One region of the Micromonospora sp. DT31 genome, then DNA from elsewhere that is predicted to be linked to it. Evidence: riboswitches for the same ligand, from Rfam matches in the RefSeq annotation. Region 1 holds a riboswitch; the other holds the start of a gene.
The links. A riboswitch is a leader RNA that binds a small molecule or an ion and turns the genes downstream of it on or off. The one in region 1 is predicted to bind thiamine pyrophosphate.
Positions count from the first base shown of each region.

Region 2: it holds a riboswitch for thiamine pyrophosphate, as region 1 does, so the genes downstream of both, ACLQ2X_RS15800 (ECF transporter S component) here and thiE (thiamine phosphate synthase) in region 1, are expected to answer to the same signal.

Region 1 is NZ_JBNCKZ010000004.1:111,128-117,850, reverse strand. Features, by position in the region: partial or broken gene ACLQ2X_RS09060 (hypothetical protein) at 1-130, opposite strand, end outside; gene thiD (bifunctional hydroxymethylpyrimidine kinase/phosphomethylpyrimidine kinase) at 171-959, opposite strand; gene ACLQ2X_RS09050 (thiamine phosphate synthase) at 956-1,615, opposite strand; gene ACLQ2X_RS09045 (thiazole synthase) at 1,654-2,427, opposite strand; gene thiS (sulfur carrier protein ThiS) at 2,432-2,632, opposite strand; gene thiO (glycine oxidase ThiO) at 2,623-3,753, opposite strand; gene thiE (thiamine phosphate synthase) at 3,747-4,373, opposite strand; TPP riboswitch at 4,368-4,479, opposite strand; gene ACLQ2X_RS09025 (endonuclease domain-containing protein) at 4,598-5,509, shown strand; gene ACLQ2X_RS09020 (aldo/keto reductase) at 5,833-6,723, opposite strand, start outside.
Region 2 is NZ_JBNCKZ010000008.1:77,915-84,637, forward strand. Features, by position in the region: gene ACLQ2X_RS15785 (MauE/DoxX family redox-associated membrane protein) at 1-541, opposite strand, end outside; gene ACLQ2X_RS15790 (energy-coupling factor transporter transmembrane component T family protein) at 618-1,418, opposite strand; gene ACLQ2X_RS15795 (ABC transporter ATP-binding protein) at 1,415-2,848, opposite strand; gene ACLQ2X_RS15800 (ECF transporter S component) at 2,957-3,547, opposite strand; TPP riboswitch at 3,621-3,727, opposite strand; gene ACLQ2X_RS15805 (alpha/beta fold hydrolase) at 3,804-4,640, shown strand; gene ACLQ2X_RS15810 (sugar isomerase domain-containing protein) at 4,637-5,386, shown strand; gene ACLQ2X_RS15815 (DUF6328 family protein) at 5,476-5,979, shown strand; gene ACLQ2X_RS15820 (acyl-CoA dehydrogenase family protein) at 6,079-6,723, shown strand, end outside.

The DNA.
Region 1 (6,723 bases):
GGTCGGAGCCGGGGCCGGAGGTCTCGTACAGCCGCACCGGCGGGTTGTCCCCGGTCAGCGCCACTTCGGCGAACGGCACCCGGATGTCCGGCCGGGACCCCTCCACGTACACCTTGCGACGTGCCTGCATGACAGCCTCCCTGTCCTTCATGCGGACCAGCCGAAGTCGTTCATGCGGACCAGCCGAAGTGATCCAGCGGACCGCGTCCGGCACCCAACTCCCAGCCCCGCGCGCCGGTCAGCCCGCGGGTGACGTACTCCTTGGCGACCCGCACCGCGACCTCCACCGGGTCGCCGGCGGCGAGCCGGACCGCGACGGCGGCGGAGAACGAACATCCGGTGCCGTGGTTGTGCCGGGTGTCCACCCGGGGCGCGCGCAGCAGCCGCGTGGTCCCGCCGCCGGCCAGCACGTCCACCGACTCGCCGTCGGCGTCCACGTCACCGCCGGTCACCACCACGAACTGCGGGCCGCGGGCCGCCAGCGTCTCGGCTGCGGCGACCATCTCCTCGACCGTGCCCACCGCACGCCCGGTGAGGGCCGCGGCCTCCGCGCAGTTCGGCGTCGCCACCTGCGCGTACGGCAGCAGCCGCTCGACCGCCTCCACCACGCCGAGCCGGTGCCCGCTGGTGGCGACCAGCACCGGGTCGACGACCAGCCGGGGCAGCCGCCCGGCGCGGGCCGCCTCGGCCACCGCGTCGGCGACCGCCGGGGTGCCGAGCATCCCCGTCTTCACGGCGCGCACGTCGAAGTCGCCGAGCACACTGTCCAACTGGTCGCGCACGGTCTGCGGGGGCAGCGGCAGGACGGCGTCCACACCCCGGGTGCTCTGCGCGGTGACCGCGGTGAGCACGCTTGTCCCGTACGCCCCGAGCGCGGCGAACGTCTTGAGGTCGGCCTGGATGCCGGCGCCGCCGCCGGAGTCGGAGCCGGCGATGGTGAGGACTGTTCTCGGCGTCACTTGTCTTCCTCTCCGGTTGCGGTGGGAGGGCAGCGGCCAACCGCCTCCTGGAAGGCGCTGCCCAGCGTGGCGGCGGCTTCGGCGGGGTCGGGGGCGCGCATGATCGCGCCGAGTACGGCGATGCCCGCGGCGCCCGCGTCGACGCACGCCGTGACCTGCTCCGGGGTTTCGATGCCGCCGAGCGCGAGCACCGGTACCGGGCTGGCCGCGATCAGCGCGCGCAACCCTTCGGGGCGCAGGGGTGGGCCGTAGCCGGGTTTCGTCCGGGTGGGAAAGACCGGCGACAGCGTGACGTACTGCTCGGTCGTGAGCCGGTCCAGCTCCCCCGCGTCGTGGCAGGAACGGCCGGTCAGGCCGACGGCGGGCGGCGGGCAGGGCCCGGCGGCGGGCAGGTGCACGGCGTCGCCGTCGAGCGGGTCCGACCCGGCGACGACGAGCGTGCCGCCCGTGTCGGCGAGGAGCGCCCGCAGCTCGACGGCGAGCGCGAGCCGCTCGGCGCGCGGCAGGTCCTTCTCCCGCAGCACCACCCACCGCACTCCCCCGCGCACGGCCCCGGCGACCACGTCGACGAGCGTCCCCCGCGCGTTGTGCCGATCGGTGAGCACCACGACTCCCTCCGGACCGGCGTCGACAGTGGCGCGCGCCCGCCCCGGCACCGGTGCCGCCGTGCCGGGACCGGCGGCGTGGGTGGCGGTCACAGGTCGGGCCGTCCCTCGTCGGGGGTGGACGCCTGGGCGTGGAAACGTCGGGGGATGCGCCCCGCGCCGTACGCCAGGCGCCCCGCCTCGACCGCGTAGCGCATCGCGGTGGCCATCGCCACCGGGTCGGCGGCCCGGGTCACCGCGCTCGCGAGCAGCACCGCGTCGCAGCCCAACTCCATGGCGAGCGCCGCGTCGGAAGCGGTGCCGATGCCCGCGTCCAGCACCACCGGCACGTCGACGGCCTGCCGGATCAGCCGGATGTGGTGCGGATTGCCGATGCCCAGCCCCGAGCCGATCGGTGACCCGGCCGGCATCACCGCCGCGCAACCCACGTCGGCCAACCGGCGGGCCAGCACCGGATCGTCAGACGTGTACGGCAGCACCGTGAACCCGTCGGCCACCAACTCCTCGGCGGCGCGCAGCAGCTCCACCCCGTCGGGCAGCAGCGTGCGCTCGTCGCCGATCACCTCCACCTTCACCCAGTCGGTGTCGAACGCCTCCCGGGCCAGGTGCGCCACCTTCACCGCCTCCACCGCGGTACGGCAGCCCGCCGTGTTCGGCAGCAGCCGTACCCCGCAGCGGTCCAGCAGGTCCAGCAGGCCACCCGACCCACCGGGCGTGGTGTCCACCCGGCGCAATGCCAGCGTGACCAGCTCGGTGCCGGAGGCGCGGATCGCCTGCTCCAACACGTGCAGGTTGGCCGCGCCGCCGGTGCCGAGGACGAGCCGGGAGCCGAACGTGACCCCACCGATCTCCAGAGTGGACATCCGGTCACCCGCCCTGGGTGGCGCTGAGCACCTCGACCCGGTCGCCGTCGCGCAGCACGCTCGCCGACCAGCCGCCGCGCGGCACCACCTCGCCGTTGACCGCGACGGCGAGCCCTCGTTGCCGGTCGGTGACCGCGCGGACCACCTCGGCGACCGTGACACCGTCCGGCAGCGTCCGGCCGGCGCCGTTGACGATCAGTTCCACAGGGGCTCCTTCCCGAACCGTTGCGGGGTGAAGGGAGCGAGCGCGGGATCGGGCTCGCCGGTGACGATCAGCTCGGTGACCAGGTCGGCGGTGATCGGGGTGAGCACGATGCCGTGCCGGTGGTGGCCGGTGGCCACGAGCACGCCGGGCCGGCCGGGCAGCGCCCCGATGAGCGGTGCGTTGTCAGGCGTACCGGGACGCAACCCGGCGACGGCCTCGACCAGCTCGTACTCGACCAGCTCCGGGACCAGTTCCACGGCGGCGCGCAGCAACCCCAGCACGCCACCGGCGGTGACCTCGGTGTCCGCGCGTTCCTCCACGGTCGCCCCGACCACCACCTCGCCGCTGTCCCGGGGCACCAGGTAGACCGACTCGCCGTCGGCGTACCCGCGGATCACGTGCCGGAAGCCCGGCCGGTCGCCGCCGGGCGCGCGGAGCCGGAGCACCTGCCCCTTCACCGGCCGCACCGGCAGACCGGTGAGCGCGGCCGCGCCGCAGCCGGCCGCGACGACTGTCACCCGGGCGTCCACCTCGGACAACGCGCCCACCGGGGTCGGTCGCAGCAGCACCCCGGCCCGCTCGGCCGCCACCCGCAGCGCGGCGACCAGCCGGCGCGGGTCGACCTGGTGGTCGCCGGGCGCGACCGCGCCACCGCGCACCCGCGGCGCCAGTGCCGGCTCGCGGTCGCGCAGCTCCGAGGGGCGCAGCGGCGTGATCGGCAGGGCCAACCCCTGCTGGTACGACCACAGCCGCCCCGCCTCGGCCAGGTCGTCGGCGGTGAGCCCGACGACGAGCGTGCCCTCGGTGCGGTAACCCAGGTCGACGCCGCCGGCCTCGGTCAGTTCGGCGGCGAAACCGGGCCAGCGGGCGGCGGATTCGACGAGCAGCGCGGTCAGGTCGTGCTCACCGAAGTACGCCTCGGCGACCGGGGAGAGCATGCCGGCGGCCACCGACGACGCCCCCGACCCGGGCCGGTCGTCGTGCACCACCACGCGCAGCCCGCGCTGCGCGCACCGCCACGCGATGGCCCACCCGATCGGCCCACCCCCCACCACCGCCACATCGGTAAGGAAGGGCCCCCTGTTAACGCCTCCGGTAGAGGAAGGGTCCCCTGTTAACACGTCAGCTCCCGCATCAGCTCGGCAGTGGCGTACGCGGGATCGGCAGCCGCGCTGAGCGCGCCCACCACCGCCACCCCGTACGCCCCGGCGGCCCGCAGCGCCGGCACGCTCGCCGCGGTCACCCCGCCGATGGCGATCACCGGCACACGTACCGCCTCGGCGACCGCGCGTACCCCCTCGGGGCCGATCGGGTCCGGCAGCCCGGGCTTGGTGGTGGTCGCGTGACACGGGCCCACGCCCAGGTAACTCGCGCCCGCGTCCACCGCCGCGCGGGCACCCGCCGGCTCGCGGGCGGTCGCGCCGAGCACCGCTTGCGGACCGAGCACCCGGCGCGCGGCAGACACCGGCAGGTCGTCGGCGCCGACGTGTCCCCCGGCGGCGCCGACCGCCAGCGCCACGTGCAACCGGTCGTTGACCAGGCAGGACGCCCCGTACGGGCGGCACGCCTCGACCACCCGGCAGGCCAGCTCGTACGCCTCCCGGTCGGTGGCGTCGTCGGTCACGCGCACCTGCACGACGAGTTCGGCGCCGGCCACCGGAAGGGCGGCGCGCAGCACGGCGAGCGGGTCACGCCCCGGCCGGGTGTCGGTGATGAGATGCAGTCGTCCCAGGGACGGCATGGCAACGCTCCTCCCTGCGCCGGCATTACCCGGATCAGGTTCTACGGTCGGGGGCTCCCAGCCCCCCTCTCAGCCCGGTCCGCACCGGGCTCCCGTGGGTCACTTGCGGCCTACCGTACGACGCCTTCCGCCCCTACGGAAGCCCGGGCGAGGGTTTTTCCCGGAACCGCTCACCTGCCGTGCCGGGGCCACGGGTGACCGTCCCATACCGGCACGCTGCCCGGATGTCCGTTCCCGCACGCGTTCCGCGCCACCTGGCGATCCTGCCGTTCCGGGGCGGTCGTGCCGTCTCCGACGGGCTGCTCACCTGGACGATGCTGCACGGGCCGACGTGGATCCGCCTGCTGCCGGACGTGTACGTGCACCGGGACGGGTACAGTGCCGACGACCACCGGATGTGGTGCGAGGCGGTGGTGTTGCGCCTGCCGCCGGGTGCCGCACTGGCGGTACGCAGCGCCGCCTGGTTGTTCGGCGTGGACGTGCTCACCCGCGACGCGCCGGTCACCGTGCTGCTGCCGACTGCTGCTCGACTGCGACCGCACCCACGGTTGCGGGTGGTCCGGTCACCGCTGCCGGAGCGGGACCGCACCCGCGTCGGCGGGCTGCCGGTCACCACCGGGCTGCGTACCGCGTTCGACCTAAGCCGGCAGGGCTCACTCGCCGAGGCGCTGGTCGCCGTCGACGCGCTGCTGCGTCGCCGGGTCGTGAAGCTGCCCGTCCTGCGGGCCTACGTCGCCGACCGGCCGGGTTGGCCGGGCACTCCGCTGCTGCGCGAGGTGCTGGCGATGGCCGAGCCGTTGAGCGAGTCCCCGATGGAGACGCGGCTGCGGCTGCTCCTCCTCGATGCCGGTCTCGGCCCGCTCACCGCCCAGCACGAGGTGCGCGCCGGCGGACGCTTCGTGGCCCGGGTGGACCTGGCCTGGCCGGCTCTCCGCCTCGCGGTCGAGTACGACGGCGACCACCACCGGGAGCGGGCTCACTTCCGGCGGGACGTGGCGCGCCTGAACGCGCTCCGCGCGGCCGGGTGGGTCGTGCTCCGGTTCACCGCCGACGACGTGCTACGCCGTCCCGACGCCACCGTGGCCCTGGTACGCCAGGCCCTGGCAGAACGGCGCGCCGCCGCCGCGAACCACTGATCCGCACCCCGCAGCCGCACTCCCGGCCCGCCACCCGCCACCCGCCTCCGAGCCGAGCCGAGCCAAGCCGCCCGAGACACCACAGGCGCCAGGAGGCCGCCCGCAGACACCCATGGCGTTCCACTCGCGACTGAATCTGGCGGGAAGTGGAACGCCACGGGTGTCTCAAGGCCCTCTTGGCACCCATACCGTTCCACCCATCGTGAGTGCCGCCCTTGAGTGGAACGCCATGGGTGCCTCCTCGCGCGGGCGGGCCCCGGTGGGCGCACGCCCGGCGCGCGGGCCGGCCCGGTGGGCGGGCGCGTCGGTACCGGCAGGGACGGTCAGAGGATGGCGGCCAGGGCGCTCAGGTCTTCGTCGGAGGGTTGCCAGGTGCCCGCTTCGGCGTTCGCCTTCACCTGCTCGGGGGTGGTCGCGCCGGCGATCACCGAGGTCACCGCGGGCTGGGCGGCCAGACCGCCGATGGCCACCTGGAGCATGCTGATCCCGCGCTGCGCCGCATACGCCTCGATCGCCTCGATGGTGTCCCAGCGCGCGGCGGCCAGCCGCTGCGCGTACCGCCCGCCACCGGCCAGGCGGCTGCCCGCCGGGGGCGCCTCGCCCCGCTTGTACTTGCCGGTGAGCAGCCCGTTGGCGAGCGGGAAGAACGGCAGCATGCCGAGGCCGAACCGCTCGCACGCCGGGATCACCTCGTCCTGCACCCCACGCTCCAGCAACGAGTAGTGGTTCTGCGCGGAGACGAACCGGGTGCGGCCCTGCGACGACGCGGTCCAGTCGGCGTCGGCGATCTGCCAGCCGGCGAAGTTGGAGTTGCCGAGGTAGCGCACCTTGCCGGCGGTCACCAGGTCGTCGAGCGCGGCGAGCGTCTCGTCGATCGGGGTGCCCGGGTCGGGCTCGTGCATCTGGTAGAGGTCGATGTGGTCGGTGCCGAGGCGGCGCAGCGACGCCTCGACCGCGCGGGCGACGTAGCGGCGGGCGCCCCGGGCCCCGTGGTCCGGCCCGTTCGCGCCGTTCATGTCCATGCCGAACTTGGTGGCCACCACCACGTCGTCGCGGCGGCCCTTGAGGGCCTGGCCGAGCAGCTCCTCGGAGCCGCCCTGGGGTTCGCCGTAGATGTCGGCGGTGTCGAAGAAGTTGATCCCGGCGTCGAGCGCGGCGTCCACCACCGCCCGGGTGCCGTCGAGGTCGAGTTTGCGGCCGAAGTTGTTGCAGCC
Region 2 (6,723 bases), on a different contig from region 1:
CCTTCGGGCCGGGCGGAGCCGGCGCGGCGACGAAGAGGTCGGTGATGTCGTCGAACCGCACGAAGAGCAGCCCGCCGACCGCACCGGCCACCGCGGCCACGGCGATTCCCGCGGCGGCGACGTCACCGGTGGCGCCGGCGGCGACCGCTCCCACCAGCGCGGCGGTGATCAACAGGCCGTTGCGGACCAGGTGCCGCGGCCCGAGCGGTGCACCCGTGGCACCGAAGCAGCGGCAGGCCACCCGTTGCCGGCGGGCCAGCGTGACGACGATCCCGCTGCTGAAGGCGAGAAGGAGCAGGGCCGCGAGCACGTGGCCGAGCCGACGGGTCGGCGGCACCAGCAGCAGGACCGGGACGGCGGCCTCGGCCAGGCCGACCAGAGCCGCGACGGCGGGGACGAGCCGGGTCGGCACCACCCGCATGGCGGCGAGTGAGGCGACGAACTCGCGCCAGGAGGCGCGACTGCGGACCTTGCCGAAGGTCGCGGCCAGGAAGACCACTCCGATCAGGCAACGTAGCGCGATGTCCAGGTGCTCAAGCACCGGGCCAGGCTAGCAACATTGACCACGATCATGGAAGGAGATCGTCGATCTTCCGATCGGCGGGGCGGGAGAGGGGTCAGCCGATCAGCGGCCGGAAGGTGCCGAGCAGCACGCTGACCGTCAGCGCCGCGCCGGCCGCCAGCGCCGCCCCCGTGATCAACAACCCGTCGGCGAGGACGAACCGCTGCGGGCGGGCGACCGTACGCGGGGTGCCCGCGTCGAAGCCCCGGGCGTCCATCGCCACCGCCAGCCGGGTGCCCCGCCGGATCGCCCCGACGAGCAACGTGAACGCGGTGGACCCGAACAGCCGCAGCCTGGCCACCGGGTTGCGGCCGCCGTCCACGCCCCGCGCCCGCCGGGCCATGCTGATCATCCGCCATTCCTGTTCGAGCAGCGGCACCATCCGGAACGCGGCGAGCGCCCCGAGGGCGAACCGGGCCGGCGCCCTCGCGTTCTGGATCAGCGCGTCGGCCAGCTCGGTCGGGTCGGTGGTGGTGAAGACGATGATGCCCGGCAGTGCCACCGCGAGCATCCGCAGCACCAGCCCGAGCGCGGTGACCAGGACCCCCTGGGTGACCAACACCGGACCGGCGTCGAGCAACACCGGACCGGAACGGTCGGCGGCGAAGAGCACCAACGCGACCAGGATGCCGACGGCGCTGGCCAGCAGCGGCCAGGCCCGCCGGGCGAGCACCCGGTAGCGCAGGCCGAACAACGGCAGCACCGCCAGTTCGACAGCGATCGCGATGGCCGGCGCGACCGGGTCCAGCGTCGCCACCAGCACCAGCGTGAACACCAACGCGGCGGCCACCTTCGCCACCGGGTTACGCCGGGCCAGCACGGCACCGGGCACGGCGACCGGTTCGAGGTCGATCACCGGACCACCCCGTCGAGAGGCCGGTCCAGGGTGAGCGTCCGGTCGGCCAGCGCGGCGACGAAATCCTCGTCATGGGTCACGGTGACCACGCCGTGCCCGGCGTCGCGCAGCTCGGCGAACAGGTCGACGAGCTCCGACCAGGTGCGCCGGTCCTGCCCGAACGTGGGCTCGTCGCAGATCAGCAACCGGGGCGCGGTGGCCAGCGCCGTCGCCACGCTCAGCCGCCGCGCCTCACCACCGGAGAGGGTGTACGGGTTGGCGCCGGCCAGCCGGTCCAGCCGCAGCCGGTGCAGCAGCGCGTCCACGGTGGCGGTCACCGCCGCCTCGGGCTGGCCGGTGCGGCGCGGCCCCAACGCCAACTCGTCACGGACGGTGCCGGTGACGAACTGGTGCTCCGGGTCCTGGAACACCGAGCCGATCCGGCGTACCAGCGCCGGTGCGCGCCAACGGTGCGGGGGAGTGCGCGCGTCCGGACCGGCCAGGTCGGCGGACGCGGTGACGGTGCCCGTGCCGGGGCGCAGCAGCCCACCGAGCAGCAGCGCCAGCGTGGACTTGCCGACGCCGTTCGGACCCAGGACGGCGAGCGCCTCGCCGGCGCGTACCCGCAGGGCGGTGGGGTCCAGCCGAGGCGGCAGGCCGAGCCGGTCGGCGGTGATCAGCACCTCGCCGGGGGCCGTGGTGGCGTGCCGGGGCGGCACGGCGTGCCCGGGCACCCAGACCCCCTCGGCGGCCAGCGTGTCCCCGTGCGCGGCGAACACCTCCTCGGGTGGCCCGTCGGCGCGCACCCCGCCGCCGGGTTCCAGCACCACCACCCGATCGACGAGCGGCAGCGCCTCGGCGACCCGGTGCTCGACCAGGATCAGTGTGGTGTCCGGGTCCAGCGCGTCGGCGACCGCCCGGCGGATCAGCGCGGCCCCGACCGGGTCGAGGTTGGCGGTGGGCTCGTCCAGCAGCAGCAGCCCGGGGCGCAGGGCGAGCGCGCCCGCCAGGGCGAGGCGTTGCTGTTCGCCGCCGCTGAGCGCGGCGGTCGGGCGGTCCCGCGGGTACGGGAAGCCGACCCGGCGCAGCGCCTCGTCCACCCGGGGCCAGATCTCCCCGGCGGGCACGCCCCGATTCTCCAACCCGAACGCGACGTCGTCGCCGGAGCGGGCCATCACGAGCTGGGTCTGCGGGTCCTGGAAGACGATGCCGACGCGCTCGCGCGCCTTGTGCGGGTCCAGCCCGTCGATCTCGACGCTGCCCTCCCGCTCGCCGGAGTCCTCGGGCAGCAGCCCGGCCAGCGCGGCCAGCAGCGTGCTCTTGCCGGCTCCCGACGCGCCGAGCAGCAGCACCCGCTCCCCGCGCTGAACCCGCAGGTCCACCCCCCGAAGCGCCCACCGCCGACGCCCTCCGTGCCGCCACCCGAACCCGCGCAGCACCACCCCGCTCACCGCGTCCCCCTCTCCCGTCCCCCAGCCTGCGTGAGCAAGGAGTTCGCGTCCGGGAAACCGGGCCCGGCCGACGCGAACTCCTCGATCAACGGGGCGGGGAACAGCCGGTCAGACCAGGGCTCGGTCACGGCCGGCGGGGAACCGGTCCAGGACGCCGGTGTTGGCCAGCGCGCGGGTGAGGACGTGCGCGCCGAAACCGGCCACGACCGTGGCGCTGACGATCGTGATCAGCGCGTACGGGAGGCGGTAGGAGGCCACGTCGTAGGCCTTGTTCCAGTAGACGAAGTCGAAGATCGCCGCGCCGAGGCCGGTCATCGCGCCGGCCAGCACCGCCACCGGCAGCTTGAACGAGCGGTACCGGAACGCGGCGAACGCCAACTCGGCGCCGATGCCCTGCATCAGGCCCTGGAGGATCACGATGCTCGCCCACTGGCTGCCCAGCAGGGCGGACACGATCGCGGCGACGGTCTCGCAGTAGAGTGCGGCTCCCGGCTTGCGGATGATCAGGCCGGCGAGCACCGCCGGGACCAGCCACACGCCGTAGAGCACCGCCTGCGCCGGTGGGAAGAACGCGAACGCCGCGTCGGTGGCGCCCCAGAGCAGGCCCCAGGCCCAGAACACGACGCCGAAGGCGACGGCGATGACCGAGGCGACGACGATGTCGACGGTACGCCAGCGGTTGCTGTCGTTGTGGTTCACGGTGTGCTCCCAGTTCGTCGAGATGAACCAGGAGAAGACGCACGCCGCGCCCGGGAAGCCGGACGGCGGCGCGGCTGGAGGTCGACCGAACTCCCTGCGCTGGCATTACCCAGATCAGGTTCGAGGGTCTGCGGGCACCGGCCCGCACTCTCAGCGCTGTGCGCTCCCCTGTCGGATATGAAGTTGTCTCGTCGCAGACGCTAGCACCGACCGCCGCCCCCGGCCTAGCACGACCACTGTCGGTAAGGTGGCGATCATGCAGGTGGATGCGCGGGGACTGACGTTCGAGGTACGCGTCGACGGCCCCGAGGACGGCGATCCCGTCCTGCTGCTGCACGGCTTCCCGCAACACTCCGGCGAGTGGGACGTGGTCACGCCCGCGCTGCACGCCGCCGGGCTGCGCACCTACGCGCTGGACCAGCGCGGCTACTCGCCCGGCGCGCGTCCGGTCGCCGTCGAGGCGTACCGGATTCCGGAGTTGGTGGCCGACGCGGCCGCCGTGCTGGACGCGCTCGGGGTGACCCGCGCCCACGTGGCCGGCCACGACTGGGGTTCGATAGTGGCGTGGGGCCTGGCGGCGGCACACCCGGACCGGGTGCGGACGTTGACCGCGGTGTCCGTGCCGCACCCGGCCGCGATGGGTCACGCGCTCGCCACCGACCCGAAGCAGAAGGTCAAGTCCGCCTACATCACGTTGTTCCGCAAGCCGGGCACCGCGGAGAAGGTGCTGCTCGCGTGGCACGGCGCCACGCTGCGCCGGCTGCTCAGGGGCGTGGGCGACGCCGAGGCGGTGGCGCGCTATGCCGAGCCGATGCGCGAGCCGGGCGCGCTGACCGCCGCGCTCAACTGGTACCGCGCGATGACCGGGGCGGACATGAAGGCCGTCGCCCCGGTGGCGGTGCCGACCACGTTCGTCTGGAGCGACAAGGACGTGGCGATCGGTCGGACCGCCGCGCGGGCGTGCGCCGCGCACGTCACCGGCGACTACCGGTTCGTGGTGCTGCCCGGCGTCAGTCACTGGATCGCCGACGAGGCTCCCGGCCCGCTGGCCGAGGCGATCCTCGCCCGGTGCCGGGGGACGGAGGAGACATGACGGTGAGCGCCGAGGCGTACCTGGCGGTGGTGACCGAGACGATCGGCCGGGTGGCCGCCGCGCAGCGGACGAACGTGGCCGCCGCGGCCGACCTGATCGCCGCGTCGGTACGCGCCGACGGCGTGGTGCACGCGTTCGGCACCGGCCACTCCGAGGCGCTCGCCATGGAGATCGCCGGACGGGCCGGCGGCCTGGTGCCCACCAACCGGATCGCGCTGCGTGACCTGGTGTTGATCGGCGGCGAACCGGCCGATGTGCTCGGTCCGAGACTGGAGCGCGAGCCGGCGGTGGCGCACCGCCTCTACGAGCTGGCGCCGGTCCGGCCGCCGGACGTGTTCGTGCTGGCCTCGAACTCCGGCGTGAACGGGGCGATGGTCGAGTTCGCGTCCATCGTGAAGGAACGCGGGCACGGGCTGGTGGCGATCACCTCGGCGCAGCACTCGGCCCGGATGACCTCGCGGCACCCGTCCGGGCGTAAGCTCGCCGACTTCGCCGACGTGGTGCTGGACAACGGCGCCCCGTACGGCGACGCGACCCTGCCGCTGCCCGGCGGTGGCGCGGTCGGCGCGGTCTCCTCGATCACCGCGGCGTTGCTGGCCCAGCAGATCGTGGTCGAGGTGGTGGCGCGGCTGGTGGCGGCGGGACAGCAGCCGCCGGTCTACCTGTCGGCGAACATCACCGGCGGCGACGAGCACAACGCCGAACTGGAGGCCCGGTACGCGGGACGGATCCGCCGGGGGTCCTGAGCCGGTTTCGCGACCAGTGGTTCCGGGCACAGGCGGTCCTGCCGGTGGCGTTCACCCGTCGGCTGTGCGTCTTCCCCGGAGGTTCACGAGTGTCAAAGGAATCCGAGAAGCAGCGCTGGCAGCGCAACTTCGCCGACCTGCTCCAGGAGCTGCGCGTGGCGCAGACCGGCGTGCAGATCCTCTTCGCCTTCCTGTTGACGTTGCCGTTCAGCAACGGGTTCACCCGGACCACCGACTTCCAGCGCGACGTCTACATCGTGGCGCTGCTGGCCGCCGCGGCGGCCACCGCCATGATCATTTCTCCGGTGGCGTTCCACCGGGCGCTGTTCCGGCAGGGACGCAAGCCGGAACTGGTCCGCTTCTCCCACCGGATGGCCACCGGCGGCCTGTTCTTCATGCTCGTCGCCATGGTCAGCGCGGTCCTGCTGATCACCGACTTCGTGCTGGACCGGCCGATCGCGTTCCTGCTCAGCGCGATCACCGGGGCCTGGTTCCTGACCTTCTGGGCGATCCTGCCGTTCGGCCGCCGCAACTGGGGCGAGGACGACGTCGACGACGAGGACGACGACCCGGAGGCGCTCGGCCGCGACTGACCTGTCGCCAAATCGGACGTGCACACAGCGCTACCCCTGGGTAACACCCGGGGGTAGCGTCGTTTTCGTCGAGTGCGCCGGACCGACCAGGAGGCAGCCGTGACCACCACGCAGAACAGCCGGCCCGAGTCCCCCGACGGCGCGGGGCCGCTGCCCACGGAGGCCGGCCAGGTCTCGGAGAAGGAGGCCCGTCAGGTCGCCGAGGCGGCCCGCGAGTCGGCCTGGGACCGGCCCAGCTTCGGCAAGGAGCTGTTCCTCGGCCGGTTCCGGCTCGACCTGATCGACCCGTGGCCCCGGCCCGATCCGGCCGATGTGGCCCGCGCCGACGAGTTCCTCGGCGCGTTCGGGGCATACCTCAGGTCCGACGTGGACGGTTCGGCGATCGAACGCGACGCACGCATCCCCGACGAGGTGTTCCACGGCATGGCCGGCCTCGGCGCCTTCGGCATGAAGATCGACAAACGGTACGGCGGGCTGGGGCTGAGCAACCTGCACTACTGCCGGGCGCTGATGCTCGCCGGCTCGATCAGCCCGGCCATCGGCGCGCTGCTCTCCGCGCACCAGTCCATAGGTGTGCCGCAGCCGCTGAAGATGTTCGGCACGGCCGAGCAGAAGGAGCGGTTCCTGCCCCGCCTGGCCGCCGGCGAGGTGTCCGCGTTCCTGCTCACCGAGCCGGACGTCGGGTCCGACCCGGCCCGGCTCGCCACCACCGCCGAGCCGACCGAGGACGGCACCGGCTACCGG